4 regions of the Blastomonas sp. AAP25 genome follow, and region 2 is predicted to be linked to each of the others. Evidence: predicted binding sites of a transcription regulator. Region 2 holds the regulator's gene; each other region holds the start of a gene.
What was found. The regulator LexA, encoded in region 2, represses DNA repair genes until DNA is damaged. The targets are predictions, from matches to a motif close to GTTCCNCNCTTGTTCT.
Positions count from the first base shown of each region.

Region 1: recA (recombinase RecA) is a predicted target of LexA. The motif match lies at 2,773-2,788, and genes of this name have one in related genera.
Region 3: radA (DNA repair protein RadA) is a predicted target of LexA. The motif match lies at 2,593-2,608, and genes of this name have one in related genera.
Region 4: rmuC (DNA recombination protein RmuC) is a predicted target of LexA. The motif match lies at 1,383-1,398, and genes of this name have one in related genera.

Region 1 is NZ_LJHP01000008.1:79,058-83,386, forward strand. It holds gene alaS (alanine--tRNA ligase) at 1-1,436, opposite strand, end outside; gene recA (recombinase RecA) at 1,613-2,698, opposite strand; gene IP68_RS08680 (response regulator) at 2,818-3,165, opposite strand; gene IP68_RS08685 (PAS domain-containing sensor histidine kinase) at 3,182-4,329, opposite strand, start outside.
Region 2 is NZ_LJHP01000001.1:278,152-282,480, forward strand. It holds gene trpC (indole-3-glycerol phosphate synthase TrpC) at 1-43, shown strand, start outside; gene moaC (cyclic pyranopterin monophosphate synthase MoaC) at 43-513, shown strand; gene IP68_RS01355 (molybdopterin molybdotransferase MoeA) at 513-1,715, shown strand; gene lexA (transcriptional repressor LexA) at 1,805-2,527, shown strand; gene IP68_RS01365 (CHAT domain-containing protein) at 2,740-4,329, shown strand, end outside.
Region 3 is NZ_LJHP01000016.1:152,162-156,490, forward strand. It holds gene IP68_RS12830 (monovalent cation:proton antiporter-2 (CPA2) family protein) at 1-210, opposite strand, end outside; gene IP68_RS12835 (iron-sulfur cluster assembly scaffold protein) at 210-662, opposite strand; gene IP68_RS12840 (CvpA family protein) at 683-1,186, opposite strand; gene radA (DNA repair protein RadA) at 1,198-2,577, opposite strand; gene IP68_RS12850 (patatin-like protein) at 2,710-4,329, shown strand, end outside.
Region 4 is NZ_LJHP01000008.1:263,262-267,590, reverse strand. It holds gene der (ribosome biogenesis GTPase Der) at 1-10, shown strand, start outside; gene IP68_RS09525 (Hpt domain-containing protein) at 145-594, shown strand; gene def (peptide deformylase) at 655-1,176, shown strand; gene rmuC (DNA recombination protein RmuC) at 1,425-2,945, shown strand; gene IP68_RS09510 (hypothetical protein) at 3,123-3,440, opposite strand; gene IP68_RS09505 (hypothetical protein) at 3,524-3,973, opposite strand; gene IP68_RS09500 (phosphoenolpyruvate carboxykinase) at 4,018-4,329, opposite strand, start outside.

The DNA.
Region 1 (4,329 bases), on a different contig from region 2:
ATCTCGGCGCCATCGCGCAGCAGTGCGACGACCTGCGCCTCGCCTTCGGTGGCGGTATAACCGGTGAACTCGGTGCCGCCCTCGCGTTCGGCGATGTCGTACCAGATATCCGCCGAAGCCGCCTCGCCCGAGCCCTTCCACGCGGCGCGCGCAGCAGCCTTTTGCGCGGCCATTGCGGTGTCGAACCCGGCGCGATCGACGCCAAGCCCTCTGGAACGCAGCGCGTCTTCGGTAAGATCATAGGGGAAACCGAAGGTGTCGTAGAGCTTGAACGCGGTTTCACCCGCCAGCACTGCGCCCTCGCCGAGATCGGCGGTGGCCTCGTCAAGCAGCTTCAAGCCCTTGTCGAGCGTCTGGCGGAAACGGGTTTCCTCGCGCTCGAGCGTTTCCTCGATCAGCGGCTGTGCGCGACCGAGCTCGGGGAAGGCCTGGCCCATTTCCGCGACCAGGGTCGGCACCAGCCGGTGCATCAGCGGATCGGCGGCGCCCAGAATGTGCGCGTGACGCATCGCGCGACGCATGATCCGGCGCAACACATAGCCACGCCCTTCATTGGCAGGCAGCACGCCATCGGCGATCAGGAACGAGGTGGCGCGCAGGTGATCGGCGATCACGCGGTGGCTGGCCTGGTTCTCGCCTGTGGTATGGGTGCCGGTGGCCTGGCCCGATGCCGCGATCAGCGCCTTGAACAGGTCGATGTCGTAATTGTCGTGTACGCCCTGCATCACCGCAGCGAGCCGCTCGATGCCCATGCCGGTGTCGATCGACGGGCGCGGCAGGTTGGTGCGGCTGCCATCGGCGTGCTGTTCATACTGCATGAACACGAGATTCCAGATCTCGATGAACCGGTCGCCGTCCTCGTCCGGCGAGCCCGGAGGGCCGCCGAAGATGTGATCGCCATGATCGTAGAAGATTTCGCTGCACGGACCGCACGGCCCGGTATCGCCCATCGACCAGAAATTGTCCGAGGTCGCGATGCGGATGATGCGGTCTTCAGGGAGGCCTGCGATCTTGCGCCACAGATCGAACGCCTCGTCATCGGTGTGATAGACGGTGACGGTGAGCTTGTCGGCGGCGAGGCCCCAGGTCTTGTTGACCAGGGTCCAGGCGTGGTGGATCGCCTCTTCCTTGAAATAATCGCCGAACGAGAAATTGCCCAGCATCTCGAAGAAGGTGTGATGCCGCGCGGTGTAGCCGACATTGTCGAGATCGTTGTGCTTGCCACCGGCGCGGACGCATTTCTGCGACGAGGTCGCGCGCGGGTTGGCGCGCTGTTCAAGCCCGGTGAAGACGTTCTTGAACGGCACCATCCCGGCGTTGACGAACATCAACGTCGGGTCGTTGTGCGGAACCAGCGGTGCCGAAGGCACGATATCGTGGCCATTGCCCCCGAAATAGTCGAGGAATGAACGCCTTATGTCGTTTGTCGATGTCATGGCTTGCGACATAAGACGAGTTGCAGCGAGATTGAAGCGTTATGTGCGCAAAAATGAAAGGGCGGCGCGGCCTGTGTGCCGCACCGCCCTTGCCTGTGCTTCTTCCGTTTCATGACCATCGTCAGCCAGCAGCCCCTCTCGGCGCCATCAGCGCTTCGAAGGACCGCCGCGGCGGCTCACATATCGTCGCCTTCGCCATCTTCGGCATCGGGTCCCGTCATCATTTCCTCGGCGACCTTGTCCTTGTGGCCGCGGATCAGCGCCTCGATCTTCTCGGTCATTTCGGGGTGTTCCTTGAGGAACGTCTTGGAGTTTTCACGCCCCTGCCCGATCCGCACCGAATCATGGCTGAACCAGCTGCCCGACTTCTCGACGATCCCGGCCTTGACGCCCAGATCGAGGATTTCGCCGATCTTGGAGATGCCCTCGCCATACATGATGTCGAACTCGACCTGCTTGAACGGCGGCGCGACCTTGTTCTTGACCACCTTCACACGGGTGGTGTTGCCGACGATATCGTCGCGGTCCTTGATCTGGCCGGTGCGGCGGATGTCGAGACGCACCGAGGCGTAGAACTTGAGCGCATTGCCGCCGGTGGTGGTTTCCGGGTTGCCGTACATCACGCCGATCTTCATGCGCAGCTGGTTGATGAAGATCACCATGCAGCGCGAGCGGCTGATCGATCCGGTCAGCTTGCGCAGCGACTGGCTCATCAGACGCGCCTGCAGGCCGACATGGCTGTCGCCCATCTCGCCCTCGATTTCCGCACGCGGCACCAGCGCCGCGACCGAATCGACCACCAGCACATCGATCGCGTTCGAACGCACCAGCGTGTCGACGATCTCGAGCGCCTGCTCTCCGGTATCGGGCTGCGAAACGATCAGTTCGTCGATGTTGACGCCCAGCTTCTTGGCATAGACGGGATCAAGCGCGTGTTCGGCATCGACGAACGCGGCCGTACCGCCGGTGCGCTGCGCTTCTGCGATCACGTGCAGCGCCAGCGTGGTTTTCCCCGAGCTTTCCGGCCCGTAAATCTCGATCACGCGGCCACGTGGCAGTCCGCCAACGCCCAGCGCGATATCCAGGCCCAGCGATCCGGTCGAAATCGCCTCGACCTGCATCGCCTCCTTGGAGCCCAGCCGCATCGCCGATCCCTTGCCGAAGGCCCGGTCGATCTGTGCCAGCGCTGCATCGAGCGCCTTTTGCCTGTCCATGGATTTCGCCTCTTTTTCGGTCTGGATGAGTTTCAGTTGCCCGGCCATTGCCACGCCTCCCTTGCCTAGTTGCTCCCGCCATCGGGTGCAACGACTCAGTGATGTATATGATTTGTTCTCCTGGAACAAGTAGGGAACATCATCAGAAAAGCAAGACCGGAACGAATTTATCCCAGTCGGTCCAGCGCTGCTTCGAGCGAGGCGGTGGAGTAGGGCTTGGCGAGCGTCGGCGCGTCGGCATGCAGCGGCGGGATGGTATCGCCGCCGCCGGTGGCAAAGATATAGGGGATGCCTGCAGCTTCCAGCGCATCGGCTAGCGGCCAGCACTTGTCCTGCGCCAGATTGACGTCGAGGATCGCGGCGTCGAACCCGCCGCTGGCGATGGCATCGAGCCCATCGGACAGGCTGGCGACGATATGCGCCACCTTGTGTCCCAGAAGGTCGAGAAAGTCCTCGAGCAGCATGGCTATCATCGCCTCGTCTTCGGCGATCAGGAATGTCCGGGGTTCAGGCACGGTTGGGGGCGTTCTTTCAGTCTGTCGGTGTGGCCGCGGCCGCGAGCGCGCCGTGGACGGCATCGACGATTTGCGCAACCGAAAACGGTTTGGGAAGGAAATGGACCTGGTCAATCGAGATGCTCTGGCGCAGCGTCTCCTCGGCATAGCCCGACATGAACAGGATCGGCAGGCCGGGCATGCGCTTGCGCATCTCCATCGCCATGCCGGGGCCATCAAGATTGGGCATCACGACATCGCTGACCACCAGATCGAACGGGCCGCTGTCGGTGAGCCGCTCCAACCCGTCCTCGCCATCGGTGGCAGTGACGACGGTGAAGCCCTGACGGGTCAGCGCACGCTCTGCGACGGCGCGAACCATGTCCTCATCCTCGACCAGCAGCAGCCGGGCATTGCCCCATTGGCCCGCGCTGACCTTGACCGGCTTGCGGCTGCGCTGTTCGACCGCGCCACCGCGATAGACGGGGAAGTAGATCGAGAAGGTCGTCCCCTTGCCCGTTTCCGAATCGACGAAGATGTAGCCGCCAGACTGCTTGACGATTCCATAGACGGTGGAGAGCCCAAGGCCTGTGCCCTTGCCGACATCCTTGGTGGTGAAGAACGGCTCGAAGATCCGCGCCTGGACATCGGGCGGGATGCCCACCCCGCTGTCCTCGACCAGAATCGCGCTGTAATCGTCGGCGGGCAGGATATCGCTCGCCATCGCGCGCACTTCGGCAGCGGTGATCTTGCGCGTGCGGATGGTGAGCGTGCCGCCCGGCGGGCGCTTGGCGAGCATCGCATCGCGCGCATTGACCGCAAGATTGACGATGACTTGCTCGAGCTGCCCCGGATCGGCACGCACCGGGCCCAGATTGCGGTCGTGTTGCACCTCGAGTACGATCTTCTCGCCGATCAGCCGCTTCAAGAGCTCTGAGGTGTCCGAGACGATATCGGGCAGCTGCAGCACCTGCGGACGCAGCGTCTGCTGGCGCGAGAAGGCGAGCAGATGCCGGGTCAGCGAGGCGGCGCGGTTGGAGTTGCTGCGGATCTGCTGGATGTCGTCATAGTCGCTGTCGCCAGGGCTGTGCCGCATCAGCATCAGGTCGCAATGGCCGATGATCGCGGTCAGCACATTGTTGAAATCATGCGCAACGCCGCCTGCGAGCTGGCCGATCGCCTGCA
Region 2 (4,329 bases):
CACCCGCGCAACGCGGCTGCTGCTCACCGGATCGGCGGACTGATGGCCGACCTCACCCATCTCGACGCCAGCGGAGCGGCGCACATGGTGGACGTCTCCGCCAAGGCCGACACCGTGCGCGAGGCGGTGGCCGAAGGCATCATCAGCATGGCGCCCGAGGTGATCGCCGCGATCCGCGCGGGCGACATCAAGAAGGGCGACGTGCTGGGCACCGCGCGCATCGCTGGCATCATGGCGGCCAAGCAGACCAGCAGCCTGATTCCGCTGTGCCACCCGCTGCCGATCAGCAGCGTGTCGGTAGAGTTCGAATATACGGGCGCCGGCGTCCGCGTGGAAACCCGCGTGCGCACTTCGGGCAAGACCGGGGTGGAGATGGAGGCGTTGACTGCCGCCGGCATCGCGCTGCTCACCATCTACGACATGGCCAAGGCGCTGGACAAGGGCATGGTTATCGGCCCCGTCCGTCTGCTCGCCAAGAGCGGCGGCAAATCGGGCGACTGGATCGCGCCCTGATGGCGGGCGGCCTGATCGCGCTGGCCGAGGCACAGAAGCGGCTGCTCGCGCTCGCCACCACAAAGCCTGCCAACTCGGTCGGATTGCTCGAGGCGAACGGCCATATCCTCGCCGAACCACTGGTTGCCTGGCGCAGCCAGCCGGCAGCCGACCTGTCCGCGATGGATGGCTATGCCGTGCGCGCCGTCGACCTGCCCGGCCCATGGACGGTCATCGGCGAAAGCGCCGCCGGGCGGCCTTTCGATGGCGCGATGGGCGCAGGCGAAGCGATACGCATCTCCACCGGCGCGATCGTCCCTGCCGATGCCGATGCGGTGGTGGTGCAGGAAGACACTGGCATCGATGGCGCCACGCTGATCCTGACCGGCGACGGACCCGCGCGACCCGGTGCACACATTCGCCGCGCGGGGCATGATTTTGCCGAAGGTGCGCTGCTCGCTGCGGCGGGCCCGCGGGTAGACGCTCGGCTGATCGCGCTGGCTGCGATGGCTGGGCACGGCACGCTCAGCGTTCACGCGCCGGTGCGTGTGACGATCCTGAGCACCGGCGACGAGCTGGTCGCGCCCGGCACTCCGCTGCCCAGCCCCGCGCACATCCCGGCCAGCAACGGCATCATGCTCTCGGCCATGCTGCAGGGGCTTCCGGTGGACATCACCATGCCGCCGCTGCTGCCCGACCGGCTCGATATCATCGCAGCGGCGCTCGCCGACCACCGCGACGCCGATATCATCGTCACCACCGGCGGCGCCTCGGTAGGCGACCACGACCTCATCCAGCCCGCACTGCTCCAGAGCGGCGGAACGCTCGATTTCTGGCGGATCGCGATGCGCCCGGGCAAGCCGGTGATGGTCGGGCGGATGGGCGATGCCATCGTGCTGGGCCTGCCGGGCAATCCGGTGTCGTCCTATGTCACCGCGCTGCTGCTGCTGCTTCCGCTGGTCAGGACCTTCGCCGGATATCAGCACGTTCTGCCTGATATCTCGCAAGCCAGGGCCGGCACCACCTTCCCCGCAAATGGCACCCGCCAGGACTTCATGCGCGCGCAGATCGATGGCGGGCGGCTGTTCCCGGTATCGAGCCAGGACAGCGGCGCGCTGTCCTCCTTGCATGCCGCCGATGCGCTGGTCGTTCGCGCCGTGCACCAGCCTGAAGCCGCGCCCGGCGACCTGCTCGACTATATTGCGCTTCGCTCCGGGGCGTAACACAAGGTCTTGACCTGACCGGCTTTGTTTCGTAATTGTTCCGTATTCGTTCGGCCGCCGACCCACCGGCGCAGAAAGGAACATTCAGCATGCTGACCCGCAAACAACACGATCTGATCCGCTTCATCCAGGTACGGCTGGAGGAAGACGGCATTTCCCCCTCGTTCGAGGAGATGAAGGAAGCGCTGGATCTCAAGTCGAAGTCGGGTGTCCACCGGCTGGTCAGTGCGCTGGAGGAACGCGGTTTCATCCGCCGTCTGCCCAACCGTGCGCGCGCGCTCGAAATCCTCAAGCTGCCCGAAGCGAGCGTCAAGCCGCGCGCCAAGGAACTGGCCGCGGCCGCCGCTGCCAAGACCGATGCGGCCAAGAGCAACATCGTCAGCATGGATGCGGTGCGCAAGGCGCAGCCGCCGGTCGCTGCCAACAACAATGTGCTGGAAATTCCTCTGCATGGCCGGATCGCTGCGGGCGCACCGATCGAAGCATTCGAGGGCACCGAAATCCTTCCCGTGCCCGCCGCGCTGCTGGGCAGCGGCGAGCATTATGCGCTCGAGGTGTCGGGCGATTCGATGATCGAGGCAGGGATTCTCGATGGCGATTTCGCGCTGATCCTGCGCACGGAATCGGCGCGCGATGGCGAGATCGTGGTGGCGCTGGTCCGCGGCGAAGAAGCAACGCTCAAATATCTGCGCCGCGAAAACGGCCGCATCCGGCTCGATCCGGCCAATGCCTCCTATGATCCGCAATATTATGCGCCGCACGAAGTGCAGGTGCAGGGCAAGCTTGCAGGCCTGCTTCGCCGCTATCACTGACCAGCCTCGCCGATCCGATGCCGCATGGCACGGATCGGCGGGATGCCGGCCTCGCTGAGCACTGCACGGCACCCGCGCCACCTTGGAGGTTGACCGGGCCAGCACCGGGCTGTCCCGTTTTCGCTACAGTCCCAGGTGCAAGAAATCGCTTTTCATTTGGAAGACGGCTGTTCAAGCTGCCCGAGTCTGCGATCGAGAACCGGGGGGCCCCTATGATCAAAGCTGCAGTGGCACTGGCGAGCGGTATCGGTCTGTTTCTGGGGGCACCAGCCCATGCCGCACCCGATCGCACGAGGCTGGACGCCCTGATCACGCAGTTCGAGGCCGCCGATGCCAACAGCGATGTCGAGGGTTATCGCAAGATCGCCGACCAGACCCTCGCCGAGGCACGGCGGCTCTATCCTGCCGGCCATCCCGAGATCGCCGCACGCGCGCTGTACGTCGCCCAGGCGCTGGCTGCTTCGGGCGAGATGGATCCGGCCAAAGCCGAGGTCGACAGGATCATCCCCGTGCTTGCGGGCGCGCAGGGATACAAGGCGGACTGGCGCAATGCGCTCAGCCTGCGCGCCTATATCCTCAACTTCAAGGGCGATCATGCCGGTGCGCTGGCGATCAACGAACAGCTCGCCGCCGAATATGCCAGCGATCCGTCAAGCCAGGGCATTCGCGACCATGCCGTAACGCTGTCGAACCTGGCAGCGTCGTATCTCGAACATGGCCGTCTCGATGACGCGCTCGCGCGCAACGCCGAGGCGATCCGCATTGGCCTCGCGCTGGATCCCGTCCCGCAGGACGTCGCCATCTGGAGCGCCAACCGGGTCGTCTATTTCTATTCCGCCGGGCGCACCGAAGACGCCATCGTCACCGCGCAGGAAGGCATCGCGCAAGCAGGCGGCGCCCTCGGCACCGATCACCCGGCGATGGCCAACCTCTACGCCAATCTCGGCGCGATCCTCATGCGGATCAACCGTCCGCACGATGCCATGGCGCCGATTCGGCAGGCCTATGAACTGATCGAAAAGGCCAATGGCGGCCCCAACCAGAACAGTGCGACGATGCGGACGCAGTTCGCCCAGGCGCTGGTGCGGGCCGGGCAGCACAAGGATGCCCTCGCCTTTCTCGATTATGCCACGCCGATCATCGATGCCCAATTGGGCGCGCAGAGCGACCGGTCGCTGGTGGCCCGCGATACGCGGCTGGTTGCGCTGATCGCGCTCGGCCAGGGTGCGCAGGCCGAAGCGCTGGCCAGGGAGCTGCTGGCGGTGCGCGATGCGCGGCTGCCCGATGGCCACAGGGACCGCGCCAATACGCGCGATAATCTCGCCAAGGCCGCCTTCGCGATCGAGAATTGGGCAACCGCGCGCGATGCAGCCGCGCAGGCCGTGGACTTGCGCAGCAAGGCGCTCTCCCCCGACCATCCAGATCTCCTGCTGTCTCGGGCATTTCTGCTGCGCGTGGAGGACCGCGGCGACTTGCGCCCGGCAACCGAGCTCGTCGCCGAGGCGCGCCAGGTTTTCGAGGCGCTGGCCTTGAACGCGCAGCTTGCCCGCGGGTCCGCCCAGGCAGAACGCCAGCGGCCCGCTTATGGCTGGCTGGCGGAGGTGTTCGCGCGGCGCGGTGCGGCAGACGATGCTTTCCGCGCCCAGCAATGGGCGGCGCGCACCGCGCTCGACGACACGCTGGCGATCGCGGCGAGCGAGCTCTCCGCCAAGGCAGACCCCCAGCTTGCCAGCCTGCTGGTGCGGCGCCGCGAACTGGTGGCGGCGCGCCAGGGGCTGGAGGCACGGATCGATGCCAATGGC
Region 3 (4,329 bases), on a different contig from region 2:
GAACAGCAGCAGCACGATGCCGATCTCGGCAAATCCGACGATCAGCTCGGGATCGGCCACCAACTGCAGAACCTGCGGCCCGATGATGATCCCGCCGACCAGATAGCCCAGCACCGCACCCAGCCCGAGCCTGCGGAACAGCAGCACGAAGAACAGCGCTGCTGCGAGCAGCACCGTGCCCGACAGGAAGATATCGCCGCCATGCTCCATCAGCGATTTTCCATCTGGTGGGTGTCCGTTGCTGCAGGCGAATCCAGCGCCGCGACCACCGCGCGCCAGGGGAGCAGGATGGAACCATGCCGAGCGGGATAAGGCAAGGCGGTCTCCAGATGCTCGATTCCCGGCCAGTCCGGCATCGCCATGCTGGCTCCGCCGAAAAACGCGGTCAGCGCGTTTCGCACCACGACCAATTCTGCGCGGTCGCGACCGATGACATGGCTCGCAAGCACCGCAGCCGAGGCCTGTCCCAGCGCGCAGGCGCGTGCATCGACCCCGAAGCGCACGATCTGGCCGACGGGATCCTGTTCGAGCCCGACCCGCACCACTGACCCGCAGCTTTGCGAGCGCAGTTCGGCCTGTCGTGCAAGATCCTCGCTGAGCGGCCAGTCGCCGAGCGACACCGCCAGCGCCAGGATTTCGGGCGTGTAGAGGGCCTTAGCCACGACGGCTCTGGCCGTGCGGGTTATTCATCGCCCAGCAACTGCTGGTAGTCGTAAAGGTCGACGAGCGCGGTGCCGCTGGCGTTGAGCAGCGGGAATGTGCGGCTTTCGGTGATCCATTCGGGCTGCCCTTCGCCGGGCCAGATGATGTCGTGAACCATGGTGATCAGCAGATAGGCGAGCGTTGCCAGGATCAGCCCCTTGAGCGCGCCGAAACCGAAGCCCAGCACCCGGTCGATCGGGCCCAGCACCGATTTGCGGGTGCGCGCGCGCAGGCCGTGTGCGATGAGCTTGCCCAGCAGATAGACGCCCAGATACAGCCCGACCAGCGCCAGCGCCGCAGCGCCGCTGTCGTTGCCGACCGGTTCCTTGAGCATCGCGGTCACAGGCGCGTGGAACAGCCGCAAAGCGAAGATGCCCGCCACCCACGCGATCAGCGAGACCGCCGCGTGGACAAAGCCGTTCTTGAAACCCAGAATCGCGCCGCCCGCGAGCAGCGTCAGCACGATGATATCGAATGCGGTCATGAAGCGAACCGCTAGTTTCGCCCAAGCAGTTGGTCAACGAGATTTGCCAGCCGGGCATAGGATGTCAGCCGCATTCCGCTGCTTTCGCCTGCCCCCTTTGCCGTCACGCTGGCTGGCACCAGCGCCTTTTCGAAGCCCAGCTTGGCCGCCTCGCGCAGACGCAAGCCAGCATGCGCGACCGGGCGCAGTTCGCCCGAAAGCGAAAGCTCGCCGAACACGATCGTGCCGGCACCGATGGGACGCTCCGACAGGGCCGAGATCAGCGCAGCGGCCACGGCGAGATCGGCGGCAGGATCGGACAATCGATAGCCGCCGGCGATGTTGAGATAGACTTCCGCGGTCGAGAAGCTGAGGCCGCAGCGCGCCTCCAGCACCGCGAGCACCATGGCGAGGCGGCCCGAATCCCATCCCACGACCGCGCGGCGAGGGGTCGCACCGCTCGACAACCGCACGGTCAGCGCCTGGATCTCGACCAGCACGGGCCGGGTGCCTTCCAGCGCGGGGAACACCGATGTGCCGGGCATCTGCGCATCGCGATCGCTCAGGAACAGGCTGGAGGGGTTGCCGACCTCGGACAGTCCCTCCTCCTCCATCGCGAACACGCCGATCTCGTCGGTCGCGCCGAAGCGGTTCTTGATCGAGCGCAGGATGCGGTACTGGTGGCTGCGTTCGCCCTCGAAGCTCATCACGGTATCGACCATGTGCTCGAGCACGCGCGGGCCCGCGATGCTGCCGTCCTTCGTGACGTGGCCGACCAGGATCACCGCGCAGCCGGTGTCCTTGGCAAAACGGATCAGCTCCTGCGCCGATGCGCGTACCTGGCTGACGGTTCCCGGCGCACCCTCGATGAGGTCAGAGTGCATCGTCTGGATCGAATCGATCACCAGCATCACCGGCGTCGGCATCGCGCGCAGCGTGGTCAGGATATCGCGGACCGATGTCGCCGAGGCGAGGTCGATCGGCGCATCGGCGAGGCCCAGCCGCAGCGCGCGCAGGCGGACCTGATCGGCCGCCTCCTCGCCGCTGATATAGACGATGTGATTGCCCGCCTTGGCCATGTTGGCAGACGCTTGCAGCAGCAAAGTCGATTTGCCGATACCCGGGTCGCCGCCCATCAGCACCGCTGAGCCTGCCACCAGCCCGCCACCCAGCGCGCGGTCAAACTCGGCAATTCCGGTGGGGATGCGCGGTGGCAAGGCGACCGCGCTGTCGAGCCGCGAGAGTGCGATGCGGTGTCCGCCGGTCTGCAGATCGTAGCGTGCCGAAAAGGCGGTTGGAGCCGATTGCTCGACCAGCGTGTTCCATTCGCCGCAATCGGCGCACTGGCCCTGCCAGCGGGTGGCGACGCTGCCACAGGCCTGGCAGACATAGGTTTTGCGGGGCTTTGCCATGGCTGCGGCATAGCTTGAACAAAACTGGAACGCAATTGCCGCTTTGCGCTTGCCATCGACCGTAACATAGATAGCGTTTGCACGAATATCCGCGTGCGGCCATCGCACCCAGAAAGGTCCCTGTCCCAGCCTATGCGCCAGAAGGAACTCCGCATTGCCCTGGTCTGCTATGGCGGCATCAGCCTTGCGGTGTACATGCACGGCATCACCAAGGAAATCTGGCGCGCCACCCGCGCTAGCCGCAATTTCCATGCCGGCGAGCCCCCCGCCAGCGGCAGCCAGGGGGTGTACCGCGATCTGTTCGAGACGATGGCTTCGCATGCGCAGATCCGGCTGAGGCTGCTTCCAGACATCATCTCCGGGGCGAGCGCGGGTGGGATCAACGGCGTGTTTTTGGCGCAGGCTTTGACCAGCGGCCAGTCGCTCGAACCGCTGACCCGGCTGTGGCTCGAATGCGCGGATATCGATCAGTTGCTCGATCCCGATGCACGGCCCTGGTCGAGGTTCACCAAGTTCTGGGCGCAACCTCTGGTGTGGCTGCTGTTGCGCAGACCCGGCGGCGCGCTCGATCGCAGCGTTGCACCCGAGGCGCGAAGCGAGGTGCGCACCAAGCTGTCGCGGCTGGTGCGTGCGCGCTGGTTCGCGCCGCCGTTCAGCGGCACCGGCTTTTCGGCGTTGCTGTATGATGCGTTCGAGGCGATGGCGGCGACCCCGGCAGGTCCAAGGTTGATCCCGATCGGCCAGCCGCTCGACCTGTTCGTCACCGTGACCGACTTCAAGGGACATCTCGAGCGGTTGCGACTGAACAGCCCTGCCGAGGTGGTCGAGACCGAGCACAGGCTGTCAATCGGCTTTCGTTATCTGCGCGGGCGCCACGACGCGCTGGCGGATCCTGCCGAACTGGTCTTCGCCGCGCGTGCGACGGCCAGCTTCCCGGGCGCCTTTCCGCCGTTCAACGTCGCCGAAATGGACCGGATGCTGAAGCGGCGCGAGAAGCTGTGGCCGGGCCGCGAAAACTTCCTGCGCCGTGTCTTCCCGCAGCATCACGAGGACGGACACGGTGAGAGCGCGGTGCTGATCGACGGATCGGTGCTCGCGAACGCGCCATTTGCGCAGGCGATCGACGCGCTGAGGAACCGCCCCGCGCACCGCGAGATCGACCGGCGCTTCGTCTACATCGATCCCAAGCCCGATATCGTTCGCGGCATGGACCAGGCGCACCAGCGCGATGCGATGGGCCAGAGGCTACCCGGCTTCTTCTCGACCATCTTCGGCGCAATATCCGATATCCCGCGCGAACAGCCGATCCGCGACAATCTGGAAGGGATAGAGCGACGCACCAGCCGCGTGCTGCAGATGCGGATGATCACCGATTCGCTGCGCACCGAGGTGGAGGCCACGGTGAGCAAGCTGTTCGGCTATACCCTGTTCCTCGACAGCCCCACCCCGCGGCGGCTGACCAACTGGCGCAACAAGGCGCAGGACCGCGCCGCGCACATGGCGGGCTTTGCATATGCCTCCTATGGCCAACTCAAGCTTGCCTCGATCGTCGAGGATATCGTCGACACGCTGCGCCGCGCCTATCAGGGCCCCAAGGCGCTTTATGCCGAGCGGCTGCGCGAGGCGATCGGCGCGGAGCTTCGGCGCAGCGGGCTCGATCACCTCTCGGGCAAGGGCGGCGGTGCGAGCGAGGAGGCGATCATCTTCTTCCGCACCCAGGACCTGGGCTTCCGCATCCGCCGCTTGCGCTTT
Region 4 (4,329 bases), on a different contig from region 2:
CAAGGACTGACTGCGGGCAAGCGGCCTATTGTGCAAATATTGCGGGCATCCGCGCGCGGTTATTGGGACGTTGCAAGACTTCGTTTACCATTGTCGGGGTAATTTACTCTCGGAGTGCTTTGGGGCACGACGGGAGATTGCATCATGTCCTATCTAGAGGCGCCGTTGATCAACTGGTCGACCTTTGCGGAGGCGCGTGCCACGCTGGGAACCGATTTCGTGCGCATTCTGGGCTATTTCCGCGAAGACGGCACAAAGTCCGTCGACGCGATCGAGGCCGCGATGCGCGACAAGAGCGCTGCCAGGCTGGTGCTGCCTGCGCACACGCTCAAGGGCGAATCATGGCAGTTTGGCGCCGAGCAGCTGGCGATGCTGGCCGAGAAGATCGAGATGACCGCGCGCCACTGTGTCGAAACCCAGCAGGAACCCGACGAGCTGCTCGAGGATATCGTAGGGCTGCGCGATGTGTTCCGCCTGTCGCTGGCGTCGCTTGAAAAGGAGGCCAACCCGCTGGTCGAACGCCGCAGCTTCGGCCGCCGCACGCCTGTCGCGGGCGCCGCAATGGGCGCGCAGCGCAGCTTCGGGCGCGGCTGACCGCGTCTCTCCTTCTGCCCATGGCTTGACCAGGCAGCCTTGCAGTCATATCTGGGCGGCATGGCTATCCTCCCTATTCTTGAAGTGCCCGATCCGCGGTTGAAGACCGTGTCCACACCCGTCGAGACGTTCGACGAAGACCTGCGCACGCTCGTCGCCGACATGTTCGAGACGATGTACGACGCGCCCGGCATCGGGCTGGCCGCAATCCAGGTCGGCGTGCCCAAGCGCGTGCTGGTGATCGATCTGCAGCACGAGGGCGAAGACGGCGAGCTGGTCAAGACCCCGCGGGTGTTCATCAACCCCGAAATCCTCGATCCCTCGGACGAGCACACGCTGTACAACGAGGGCTGCCTGTCGGTCCCCGATCAGTATGCCGAGGTCGAGCGTCCCTCGACGATCCGCGCCCGCTGGCAGGATCTGGACGGCAAGGTGCATGAAGAGGCGATGGACGGGCTGATGGCGACCTGCCTGCAGCACGAGATGGACCATCTCGAAGGCATCCTCTTCATCGATCACCTCTCGCGCCTCAAGCGCCAGATGGTGCTGAAAAAGCTCGAGAAGCTGCGCAAGGCTGCTTGATCGCCAACGTTTTGACAGCTTAGATCAGATCGTCACCCTCGCGTATGCGGGGGTCCCGCTTCTGCGCGTACGTTACGCCAAAGCGGGATTCCCGCATTCGCGGGAATGACGGGTATACTACCCAGTTGCTTCCCCCGCGAAGGCGGCGGCAGTTGTCCCCAGAGCGATGGCTTTGCCCCATTGCCAAGCCTTCCCCTGCGCTTTAGGTTCGCTTTTCGTTCTCCATACCCCGATCGGAAAGTACCAGCATGGACCCCGTGGTCGCCGTCCTTATCGTTGTCGCCCTGATCATCGGGCTCGCCATTGGCTGGTGGCTGGGCGGCAGGCCACTCGCCGATGCGCGCGCCGAGCGCGAGGAGGCGCAAGGCGCGCTCAAGGAGCTGCAGGAGCGGTTCAACGCCGCGATCCGCGATCTGGCAGGCGCGAGCGAGCGGGCGAAGCTGGCCGACGACCTGTCGCTGCGGCTGGAAGCCGTGCGCACCGACCATGCCGCGCTTTCGGGCCAGCTCGCCGCCGCTGCCGAGCGTGCACGCCAGGCCGACGAGCTGGCAGCAAAGCTTGACACCCTGCGTGCCGACCACGCCGCCGCCGCGCGCGAGCTTGCCACGATGAAGGCCGATGCCGCCAACCATGAAAAGCAGGTGCGGATGCTGGTCGAAGCGCGCGAACAGCTCTCGCAGCAGTTCGGCGAAGTCGGCAACAAGCTGCTGGGAGAAGCGCAGGAGGCATTCCTGCGCCGCGCGAACGAACGCTTTGCGCAGTCCGAAGAGAAGAACGAGGAAAAGATCCGCACGCTGCTGGCGCCGGTCGGCGAACGGCTCAAGACCTATGAGGAGCAGGTGCAGAAGATCGAGGCGACCCGCAGTGAGGCTTATGGCGACCTTAAGGGCTTGATGGATCAGATGCGTGCTGGCCAGCAGCAGGTCCGTGACGAGACCGCACGGTTGGTCAATTCACTTCGCAACGCTCCCAAGGCGCGCGGTCGCTGGGGCGAACAGCAGCTCAAGAACGTTCTCGAAAGCTGCGGGCTGTCGCAACACACCGACTTCATGATGGAAGTCAGCGTCGAATCCGAGGACGGGCGGCTGCGTCCCGATGCGGTGATACGCATTCCGGGTGGACGCACGCTCATTGTCGATGCCAAGGTTTCGCTCAACGATTACCAAGACGCGTTCGAGGCGGAAGACGATCTGGTCAAGTCCACCGCAATGGCGCGGCATTTCCAGTCGATGAAGAATCACGTCAATGCGCTTGGCGGCAAAGCCTATCAAACCCAGTTCGGTGACGCGCCCGATTATGTAATCATGTTTGTTCCGGGCGAGCATTTCCTGTCGGCCGCGATGGAGCATGACTCCACGCTCTGGGATTTTGCGTTCGGCAAGAAGGTGTTGATCGCGACGCCGACCAATCTTGTTGCCATTGCGCGGACGGTGGCGAGCGTCTGGCAGCAGGAGGCGCTCGCGGCCAATGCGCGTGAGATCGCCGAACTGGGCAAGGAAATGTACGATCGCCTCGCGGTCTCCGCCGAGCATTTGAAGCGCGTCGGATCAGGCCTGTCGAGCGCCGTTGGGCACTACAACAAGTTCGTCGGCAGCTTCGAGCGCAATGTGCTGTCCACTGGCCGCAAGTTCGCCGCGCTCAACATCGAGACCGGCAAGCGCGAGCTGGAAACGATCGACGAGATCGAAGCGCTCCCGCGCTATGGCGATGCTGCGCTGATCGAGGCGGATGCAGAGGTGAAGGACGCGCCCCAGCTGGCCGCTGAGTAGACGCGCAACCGCCCGCCGTTACCGTCGTCCCGGACCTGATCCGGGACCCAGAGCGAAATCTTGCAGGCACCCGCCCCCGGCTTCGGGGCAAGCCCGGGGTAACCGGGAGTGGTAACGTGGCGGAAGTGTGCGGTACCAAAATCCTCCCCGAGACAAATTCGGGGAGGATCTGGAAGGTCACTGCCCCGTGAACTTCTTCGCGAAGCCCATGATGTCGTTCATCGTGTTGCCGTCGCCGTCGCGATCGAGAAAGCCGGTGATTTTTTTAAGCGCATCCTCGCCGCCGACCTGCGCGAGCAGGTCATTGAGCTTGTCCATCGGCAGGCCGGTCGACTCAGCAGCCGATGCGACGGTGTCCCCGGGCTGGGGCGCAGCCTTGCCGAGCGCGGCCATGGCTGACTGCACCTGCTCTTCGCTGAGGCCTACCTGCTTGGCGAGGCCGGCAATTTTGTCGACGCCGCCCAGCTGGCCGACGATGTTGTTGAGGAAATCCATCGATGCATGCTCCCATCTCCAGCCGGGCTCTTCCGGCGAACGGGGAACAAGTTAACATGGCGACGGCGCGCTCGCCACGCCAATCACCCCGGCAGGCAGGCGACATCTGGTAAAATCACCGCACGCCGGGCCTCAACCGAAAACAGCCGCTCGCGCGAATAGAAACGCAGCGGCCAGTCGCGCGCGCCTTCGGGCGCGTCGAGCAGCGCGTTGACCTTGTCGACCAGCGCAAGCGCAGGATGGATGCGTCGCACGAACGCGGCGACCCCGACCGCATAGCAATGCGTGATCGTGGCGTGGAACCCCTGCGCATCGGTGTTTGGCGTCCCGACGCTTTCGTTGTGCCGCCGGATGATGCCGGGCAGTTCGTGCGCCGCATCCAGATCGGGGCGCTCGGTGATCAGCCACAGGCAGGCGGCGACATGCGCCTCATGCGTCCATTCGGCGCGCGGCAGGCAAGCGCCAATCAGCCGCTCGCCCAGGAGGCGAACGGCTGACGACGTTTCAAAATAGCGGATTTCGGCTGCGGGCATCATCGGGCTTTCGACTGGAAAGGCCCGATGCTGTCCGGGCCGGATCAGGCAGCGACGGACTGCCGGACAGGAGCGGCGCTGCGAACGCCTTCATCGACATGGTCTTCGAATTGAGCGAAGTTGTCGATGAACTGGCCGACCAGCTTTTGCGCGGTGGCGTCATAGTCCGTCTTGTCGGCCCAGGTGCCGCGCGGATCGAGGATCGCAGTGTCGACGCCGGGAACGCTCACCGGAACCTCGAAGCCGAAGTTCGGATCCTTGCGGAATTCGGTGCTGTTGAGGCTGCCGTCGAGTGCGGCATTGAGCAGGGCCCGCGTTGCCTTGATCGGCATGCGGTTGCCCACGCCGTACTTGCC